2 regions of the Paeniglutamicibacter sp. genome follow, and region 1 is predicted to be linked to the other one. Evidence: riboswitches for the same ligand, from Rfam matches in the RefSeq annotation. Region 1 holds a riboswitch; the other holds the start of a gene.
What was found. Region 1 has a riboswitch for S-adenosylmethionine ahead of ACLQ7E_RS01655 (ABC transporter substrate-binding protein). Riboswitches for the same ligand answer to the same signal wherever they lie in the genome.
Positions count from the first base shown of each region.

Region 2: linked by a shared signal. The riboswitch ahead of ACLQ7E_RS12090 (flavin reductase family protein) and the one ahead of ACLQ7E_RS01655 (ABC transporter substrate-binding protein) in region 1 are both predicted to bind S-adenosylmethionine.

Region 1 covers NZ_JBKKAP010000014.1:20,118-24,932, forward strand. Annotated here, with positions in the region: gene ACLQ7E_RS01645 (ABC transporter permease) at 1-80, opposite strand, end outside; gene ACLQ7E_RS01650 (ABC transporter permease) at 101-1,060, opposite strand; gene ACLQ7E_RS01655 (ABC transporter substrate-binding protein) at 1,068-2,726, opposite strand; SAM riboswitch class I at 2,833-2,927, opposite strand; gene ACLQ7E_RS01660 (SDR family NAD(P)-dependent oxidoreductase) at 3,453-4,205, opposite strand; gene ACLQ7E_RS01665 (MFS transporter) at 4,282-4,815, opposite strand, start outside.
Region 2 covers NZ_JBKKAP010000100.1:42-4,856, forward strand. Annotated here, with positions in the region: gene ACLQ7E_RS12085 (dihydrofolate reductase family protein) at 244-867, shown strand; SAM riboswitch class IV at 1,110-1,222, shown strand; gene ACLQ7E_RS12090 (flavin reductase family protein) at 1,290-1,799, shown strand; gene ACLQ7E_RS12095 (DUF1801 domain-containing protein) at 1,893-2,318, opposite strand; gene dnaB (replicative DNA helicase) at 2,834-4,207, shown strand; gene ACLQ7E_RS12105 (ZIP family metal transporter) at 4,396-4,815, shown strand, end outside.

The DNA of each region.
Region 1 (4,815 bases):
GTGGGCAGGTTCTCGATGTCAGCGAAGGCGATCTCGGGAACGGCAACCTGTGTCAACGGTTCCTCCAGCTTGATGCTCATGGGTTCATCTCCGTTCGGGCTTAGGCTACGAGTGCGCGCGGTGCCCCGTGCGTTCCACTCTTGAGGATCCGTGGATCCAATAGCGGGTAAAGCAGGTCAACAACCAGGTTCACGACAACGAAAGCCGTGGCGGTGATCAGCACGAGTCCCTGGACCAGCGCCACGTCCTGCGCGGTGACAGACTGAAGCACCACCTGGCCCAGGCCGGACCGGGCAAACACCGTCTCGGTAATGACGGAGCCGGCCAACAACGTTCCCACCGTGATCCCGCTGATGGTCATGGCCGGTGCTGCAGCGTTCTTGAGGGTGTGGCGAAAGAAAATCCATGACGGCGAAGCGCCCTTGGCACGCAATACGTCCACGAATGGCTGGGCGTAAACGATGTCCACGCTCTTGAGCAGCACCTGGGCAATCGGGGCAGAGACGTGGACGGCCAGGACCAGGACGGGGACGGCGATCGAGGCGAACGAACCATCAGGGAAAAGCGACATGACTCCGAGCTGGATGGAGAGGAGCTGCAGGAGCACCAGACCCAGCCAGAACACGGGAACTGCCGCGAAGAGCGGCGGCAGGTTGATGATGAGCCGCTTCAACCACGTCCGACGTGCCAACGTGGCCGAAGCGACCAGCAGAACCGCAAACACCACAGCAGTCACGAAGGCACTGGAAGCCAGCACCAAGGTCGACCCGGCCACGGCACCGATGCGCTCTGCAACGGGCTGGCCCGAGGCGAGCGAATATCCGAAATCACCCCGGAAGAGACCAGCCAGTTGGTTGAAATACTGCACCAACAGCGGTTGGTCGTATCCGTATTGCGCCTTCATGGCCGCAATGGTTTCCGGGTTGGCCGCAGCATCCGCTGACAGGAAGATCGTCACTGGGTCATTCGGGAGCAACTGCACGGCCAGGAAGACCAGGGTGTAGGCAAGCCAAATGACCAGCAAAGCCTGTCCGACGCGTCGCGCGATGTAAGCGGCCATGTGCTTGCTACTTTCCGGTCTTCCAGGCGCCCTGGAAAATCGGGGCGGTGCCGGAGGTGAATTCAACGTGTGCATCCGAGTTGCCGCCGTAGACCTGGACTTCGTCCCACAGGACCAGGGACAGGGCCTTTTCGCTGACCAGCTGGCGCTGTTCCTCGGCAACCAGTTTCTTGTGCTCCGCATCGCTGGTGGCCGAGCGTTCCTTGGCGAACAGCGCGTTGAGCTCGCTGTCCGCGTTCAGGGTCTGGGTGTTGTTTTCCGGGCCGAAGACCGGTCCCAGTCCGCCGTAGGCAAATTGGCGGGTTCCAAAGAACTCGGTGTTGGGATCGATCATGGCGGTGGTCAGGAACGTATTGTCGGCGGCACGGTTGATGAGCTTGACGCCGATTTCCCGCCATTGCTGCTCGATGAGTTCAAAGGCAGGCTTGATGACCACGGAGTTGTTGGAGCTGGTGATGGTGATTTCCAGCTTCTGTCCACCCTTTTCGCGCACTCCGTCGGCTCCGACAACCCAGCCTGCCTCATCGAGCAACGCCTTGGATTTCTCCGGGTTGTAGCCCAGATCCGCGGACAGGTCGATGAACCCGGGGGCCGCGTGGTTCAGCACGGAGTCGGCGATGACATAGCTGTCCGACAGCACCGTGTCCTTGATGGATTGGCGGTCGATGCCGACCTGCAGTGCCTGGCGCACCTTGGTGTCAGCGAGCTTGCCGCTGCCGATGCGCACGGCCGCCATGTTGGTGGTCAAGTCGATACCCTTGGCCGGCAGCACCTGGTCGCCGCTGCCCGTGAGGGTTTGCTCGTCCACGGGCTGAAGTCCCCGGACCAGGTCGACCTGGCCGGTTTGGACCGCTCCGGCGCGGTGCGCCACCTCGGGCAGGTACTTCACCACGAGCTTGTCCAGGTATGCGGCGCCCTGGTTTGCCGCTGATTCAGGTGCCCACTTGTAGTCCGCGCGCTTGGCAAAGGTGACTTCTTCGTCGGTCTTCTCGGATTCGAAGACGAACGGTCCGGAGCCTACGATCGTGGCGATGGCCGACTGGCCGGCATTGTCCAGCTTCAGCGTGGCCGGGGAAACCAGTCCCGAGGTGACCGACGATGTGGCACGCAGGAAGTTGGCATCGGGGGTCTTGAGCGTGACCTTGACCTGGTTTTTCCCGACGACCTCGGCGGACTTGAAGGCCGCGAAGTCGACGTTGGGTGCGATCTGTGCGCTCTTGACTCCCTTGCCCAGCGCGTCCAGGTTTTCCTTCACTGCCTTGGCATCGAGCGCCGTTCCGTCCGAGAAACTCACGCCGTCACGAATCGTGAAGGTGAACTCGGTCTGGTTCTTGTTGGCGGTGAAATCCGACGCTATCCAGCCAACGAGCTTTCCCGTTGCCGCGTCGAAATACGTCAGTCGGTCCAACACGCTGTTGAGCACATTGGCCTTCTCGTAGAAGCGTGCGGCCTGGGTCTGCCAGTTGTTGATCGGGGCTACTTCCGCATACACGAAGGTTCCGCCTTGGACGGGATCGTTGCTGACCGGGCCGGCTGCATTTCCCGCTGTTTGGGTTCCCGATCCGCAGGCGCTCAGTGCCAGCGTGGCCACGGAAAGCACGGTAAGGATCTTGACGCCGAGGCCGGCGCGAAGGCGTCGCTTCGCAGGTGGTTTGGTGTTGCCCATGATTCATTCCTTCTCGGTTCACCCGAGGAACGCCGCGACATGGCTAATCAGTCGAATGCCTGTCCAAAACGTGACAGCATTCGGCGGACCGCGCAGAGTTTGGCTATCTCCATCGGTCCTGGCGGTAGCACCGTATCCCAATGACGGGAGTGGTTGCTGCGGCGTCAACGAGCCAGGTCTCTCAGCCGCTCTGGATGGTGTGTGCTCGTTTTGGTTGTCTAGCAACCTCGAACAATCCAAGTGTGTCGCAGGATCTTCGATGCAACCAACATAAAAGGGTTCGCCGTGAAACAAATCGACGTAGAGAGCGGCCCAATGGCCGCATTTGCTTCATGAAGCGTCATAAGTCAGAACATGAAGCCTAAAAAATCCGAGTCTTGCTTCACTTGCGCGTCATGTTGATAATGCACGCTGAAACAGCGCTCCCGACTTGTCGATCCGATTCCAGCGCATAGGTGACTGCCGCCGGTCGCCGGAATGATGACTGCCATCTGGAGGTACAACCAAGCAAAACCTTGATCCTCAATCGGTAAGTGGTGAGGATGCCACGGCGATCACAATGCCCGACATTCTCGGACTGAAAGCGGGCAGCAACCTCACCGGATGATGGCCTTGCGCCCGTTGTGGGATTTCACTGTGACCCGCCGCAGGTTCCCACCGACAACAAACCCGCAGGCACCGGGACCCACGTGGGCGGATGGTGTCTGCGGGTTTGTTGGTCTCGGCTCACGTGGCCAAATAGCCACCATCGACCGGCAAGGAAACCCCGGTGACGTAAGTATTGGTTGCACTGGCAAAATAGCCCACCGCTTCGGCAACATCTTCCGGAAGCGCCACTCGACCCAACGGAATCGCTTCGGAAACCGCTCGCTCAACGGCCACGGGATCTTCCTGTCCGGCCAACCAGTCCTCAAACATCTGGGTACGCGTCATCCCGGGAGCCACCGCATTGACCCTGATGTTGTGTGGGGCGAGTTCCACCGCCGCGGCCCGTGTCAGTGCCAGCATCGCTCCCTTGCTGGCACTGTAAATCCCCATGGTGGGAACTCCGACGCTTGCCAGCCGCGAGGTCACGTTGATGATCGCGCCACCTCCGGCCACACGCATGACCCGCCCCGCAGCTTGGAGGCAGGAAATCGCCGCGAACGTGTTGGTTTCAAAAGTTTTCCGCACCTCTTCCTCCGGGGTGTCGAGTAGCGAATTAGTGTGGTCAATGGCCGCATTATTCACCAGGACGTCCAGTCTTCCGGTGCGTTCGAGCACCGTGTTCATCAGTGACTGCGCGGCACCCGAAGTGGTCAGGTCCGCCCGGACGAAACAGCCGGACTCCCCGAGTTCTTCGGCCACCTGAATTCCGCGTTCCTCATTTCGCCCGGTGACCACGACCTTCATTCCATCGGCTACCAGTCGTCGGGCAATCTCGATCCCGATGCCCGAGGTGGCGCCGGTAACCAGTGCGACGCGTTGGCTCTCTCCCACTAGGCTGTCCTCCTACACTTCGTTATTTGTCCTACGGTTTCGTGGGGCCGATCCATCCTTGGCCCGAGCCTGTCGCTTAGCGACGCCCCACCCCCACCAGGCTTTCACCAATCTCCAGCCGTTGCTTGTCATCGCTGCCCGGAATCACGTTGCCACGAAGCGAACGCCCCGCGGTCTCCTTGAAGGTGAGCACGGAAATCAGTCCAATCACGCCTGCAGCCATCAGATACCACCCGGGCACCAGTGGGTTTCCGGTCGCCCCGATCAGCGCCTCGTTGGCCACCGCCGCGGTGCCACCGAAGACGGCCGTGGAAAGGTTGTAGCCAATGGCGAATCCGGAGTAGCGCACCGAGGTGGGGAACAATGCCGGCAGAGTCGAGGAGATCGTCGAGAGAAGCATGACCAGCAATAGACCCAGGATGCCGATACCAACGATCTGCCCCCACAATCCAGTGGACTGCATCAATAGCACAGCCGGCACCGAAAGGACCACGAAGCCAACGCTCGCGGTCACCAGCAAGGGCTTACGTCCAATCCGGTCGCTGAGCGCACCCAACGGAACAATCAAGGCGATCATCACCAGCTGGATGAGCACCAGCGTCATATTGGA
Region 2 (4,815 bases), on a different contig from region 1:
TTCCCGCCCCCCCACGGGGCCCCCCCCCTGGGGGGGGCTCCACAGTGGGTTAAGGCCTTGGTGCGGTGATGCGTTGGATGTCGCGGTCGAGTTCCCGATGGATGGGGGGACCGGCAACATGCCGGGGGCTGGCGCCAGGCGTTCCCTTCGAGTAGCTTTGCCGAGTGGAGCAGTGCCCTTCCTCGATCACCGGCAACGTCGCATCCCGGGCATGGGCAGCCAAACGACCAAGAAGGCATGATCATGAAGCTGACACTGACGGAATTCGTGAGTCTCGACGGGGTGTCGCAAGGCCCCGGGTCTCCCGAGGAAGACACGACCGATGGATTCACCCAGGGTGGATGGCTTGTCCCGCACATGGACGAGGCCTTCGTTGACCAGGCCGCGCAATGGCTTGGGGAAGCCGACGGGCTGCTGCTTGGCCGCCGCACCTATGAGGCCTTCGCCAGGGATTGGCCGCAAATCACCGACCCGGACGACCCCTTCACGGGGCTCATGAATTCCCTGCCCAAGTACGTCGCCTCGCAGACGCTGGGCGAGGGAACCTGGAACCCGACCACGGTCCTCTCCGGCGACGTTGCCGCCCAGGTCGCGGAGCTCAAGGCGCGTCCCGGCAGGGAGCTGCAGATCCACGGGAGTGCCAGGCTTGCCGGATCATTGCTTGCCGATGGGCTGATTGACGAACTCAGGCTCGTGGTGGCACCCGTGGTCCTTGGACACGGGCGGCGCCTCTTCCCTGACGGCGGCGCACCGGCAGGGCTGCGGCTTTCCAGCAGCAAGACCACCCCGGGCGGGCTTGCCATCCTGATCTACCAATGCACCGGCGACGCTGCCTATGCGACCTATACGGGCGTCTCGGACATCTAGTCCAGGAATGTTGCAAGGTCACAATTGAGACCTGGTCGGCGACCGGCTTTCCGTGAAGCGCAAGCGTCTCCTTCGGTCAGCGCGAGGAAGTCCCGGCGTTCAAGTGTCGATTGGCGCTCTTCGGTACCCATCGGCAGAATCATGGCATATGGTCGCACAATCTTCGATTTTTACGCTTCGTGACTTCGTATGTCGAAACAAACTTTGACGAGACGTAAATATTTCTTCTAACGTTAGTCATGAATCAAGAGTGTCAACGTAAGGCCCTGGCCCGTTGACCGGCAACCCTCTCACGGTGGCGGGGTGCTCCAGGTGATGATTCGGCCTACCGGAACCCCGGAGGCAAGTACCGCACACCTCACTGGTTGGCGCGTGAATGACACGCACCGCGAAGGTGGGCCGAAGCCGAAGGATTGAGCACTATGACACTCACCTCTGACCTCACCCCCAACACCCTGCGCAACGTCTTTGCCCAGCACCCCTCGGGCATTGCCGCACTCTGCGCCATCGTTGACGGGCAGCCGCAAGGGATTGTGGCCTCGTCCTTTACGGTTGGCGTCTCCATGGATCCGCCGCTGGTGATGTTCGCGGTCCAGAACACCTCGAACACCTGGCCGCTGGTGCGCACCAGCGGACGCATTGGCGTTTCGGTGCTCAGCGAGAAGAACGAGGGCGTGTGCCGACAGATCGCCTCGAAGTCCGGGGACCGTTTTGCCGGGCTTCGCCTTGATTCGACCGACGAGGGCGCGCTCTTCCTGCATGACGCCACCCTGTGGCTCGACTGCTCCATTGAGCAGGAGATCCCCGCTGGCGACCACCAGGTGGTGCTGCTGCGCGTCCACGGCCACCAGACGCACGACAACGCCAACTCGCCGCTCGTGTTCCACGGCTCGGCATTCCGTCGCCTGGACGCCGAACAGCTGGTCTCCTAAGGCACCTGAACCTCAAGGGCTCCGCGCCCGTGGCACCGAATCCCTGATTCGATGGCACGGGCACGGAGCCCTTTGTTTTTTGCCGAGGGTTTCCTACGACGGTTCGTGCACCACGTCCATCATGTATCGGTAGCCGTCGCGGGCAAGCTGGGTGAGGATCTCCAGATCCACGTCCGCGAGCTTGTTCACGTACAAGCAGGACGCCCCGCGCTTGTGCTTGCCCAGCTTCGCCAGCAGTGGCCCGGCGGTCGGGGCTATGGTCAGCCCGTAAAGGGCAAGGTTCGTCGACCGCGGCGAGAAGCCAATGGCGCCGGCATCCCCTTCGCGGCCCGATTCGTACCTGTAGTGGTAGGTTCCGAAGCCGACGATCGTGGGACCCCACATGGTTGGTGGCTGGCCGCTTACCTCTTCCATCATCTCCAGGAGGACCTCGGCGTCCGTGCGCCGGATCGGATGGGGCACGGCGGCGATGAACTCGCGAGGATCAACGGCCGTTGGTGCGGTCTTGTTGGCGCTCATGCGGCCCAGTATGTCAGTGGTTGGTGATCTCCATCAATGCCCGCAATCCCCAGATCCGTGGCAACTTCCGGCGTGTCTGTGGATAGCTTGTGGGTAACTGTGAAACGGCGACTGATTTAGCCCCGGAATCACGGGGTTTTTGTGTGTATAACTGGTATTTACGCCCCTGGTGGATGTGGATAAATAGTTTGTATCCACAGGCATGTATCTAGATAGATCCTAGTCAGATCCGTATTGTGGGCAAAATTTTGGTGTAATCCACAATGTTCTCCCCAGACTGTGCACACAACACGCCGCGAGGTTCACAGGTTATCCACATGGCCTGTGGATAACCGTGTTGGGTTTGGGGGGAAACAGGTCTATGGTGACAGTGTTCCCCACCTATTTCCACAGGTTCGCGGTGCCCTTGAGCACGTGTGATTTTGAACCTAACGAATCGTCTGTGCTCCTTGAGACACTGAATAGGTAATGAAGCGGAAAACTTGGGAACCCGCGAAGCTTGAAGGGAAAAGCCCGTGTCGCTAGCCAGCACCGAAACCAGCTCTGATTCACGTGGATCGGACTATGGACGCACTCCACCGCAAGATCTCGTAGCCGAGCAAAGCGTCCTGGGCGGCATGATGCTCTCCAAGGACGCCATCGCGGACTGCGTGGAGGTGCTGCGCGGGCTGGACTTCTACCGTCCGGCGCACGAGGCGATCTACGAAGCCATCATCGACCTCTACGGCCGTGGCGAGCCCGCCGACGCCGTCACCGTCTCCGACCTGTTGACCAAGCGCGGCGAAATCACCCGCATCGGCGGCCCTGCCTACCTGCACACGCTCATCCAGTCGGTGCCTACCGCCGCCAACGCCGGTTTCTACGCCGAGATCGTGCGCGAACGCGCAGTGCTGCGCCGGCTGGTTGATGCGGGCACCAAGATCGTCCAGCTCGGATACTCACAGGACGGCGAAGTCGACGCCATCGTCAACGAGGCCCAGGCCGAGGTCTACAAGGTCGCCGAGCGCCGCACTGCCGAAGACTACGTGCCGCTGCGCGACATCATCGAGGGCACCGTCGATGAAATCGAATCCGCCGGCAGTCGCGGCGAGGGCGTGATCGGTGTTCCCACCGGATTCTTCGAACTCGACGAACTGACGCAGGGCCTGCACGGCGGCCAGATGATCGTCATCGCGGCCCGCCCGGCCGTTGGCAAGTCAACATTCGCATTGGATTTTGCCAGGTCAGCGTCCATTAAGAACAGCATGACTGCCGTTTTCTTCTCCCTGGAAATGGGCCGGAACGAAATTGCCATGCGCCTGCTCTCGGCGGAGGCCAGCATCGCGCTGCAGGACTTGCGAAAGGGCACCATCCAGGACGAACAGTGGTCGAAGATCGCCACCACCATGGGCCGGCTCAATGACGCGCCCCTGTTCATTGATGATTCGCCGAACATGTCGCTCATGGAAATTCGCGCCAAGTGCCGTCGACTCAAGCAGAAGCATGACCTCAAGCTCGTGGTGCTCGACTACCTGCAGCTGATGAGCTCGGGCAAAAAAGTCGAATCGCGTCAGCAGGAAGTTTCGGAGTTCTCCCGTGCGCTGAAGCTTCTGGCCAAGGAGCTCGACGTTCCGGTCATCGCGCTCTCCCAGCTGAACCGTGGTTCGGAACAGCGTACCGACAAGAAGCCGATGATTTCGGACCTTCGCGAGTCCGGATCGATCGAGCAGGATGCCGACATGGTCATTCTTTTGCACCGTGAAGATATTTACGACAAGGAATCGGCCCGTGCCGGCGAGGCCGACGTGATCGTGGCCAAGCACCGTAACGGCCCGACCAAGACCATCACCGTCGCCTTCCAAGGCCACTACTCGCGCTTCAGCAACATGGCTCAGGACGGCCACGGCTAGTTTCTCGGAACATCCGGCGACCGGGCGGTTGCGTTCCCCCTTTCGGGGCCACGCAACCGCCCATAGTCGTTTGGCGGCCGCGAAATGGTCCGCTGGATGCGCGGGCAAGGGTGCCGATTCCTTGTCCGCGATGCCGCGTATTCCATGAAATCGCTGCGTGAATAGTTATTATGCGATAGCGTGACGCCATGATGATGTCCTTGCAAGCACTCATGTGGGGCACCATCGCCGGGTCGGCGTTGCTGCTCGGCGCCGCCGCGGCCTGGTGGTTGGACATTCCGCGAAAAATTGTCTCGAGCATCATGGCATTTGGCGCCGGAGTGCTGATTTCCGCCCTCGCCTTCGAGCTGGTTGCCGAGGCTGAGGAAGTCGGCGGGCTGTGGGCCACAGTGGTCGGCTTCCTGGCCGGAGCCGTCAGCTATGTCGGGGCCAACTCCCTGCTGGTGCGCCTCGGTGCGGAACATCGGCGTCGCAGCAAGGCCGCCTTGCGGCCCGGGAGCCGCGATGGCGGAGCTTCAAACGGGGGAACTGCCATCGCAGTCGGTGCCCTGCTGGATGGCATCCCCGAATCCATCGTGCTGGGCGTTGGGCTGCTCACCGGTGCAGCC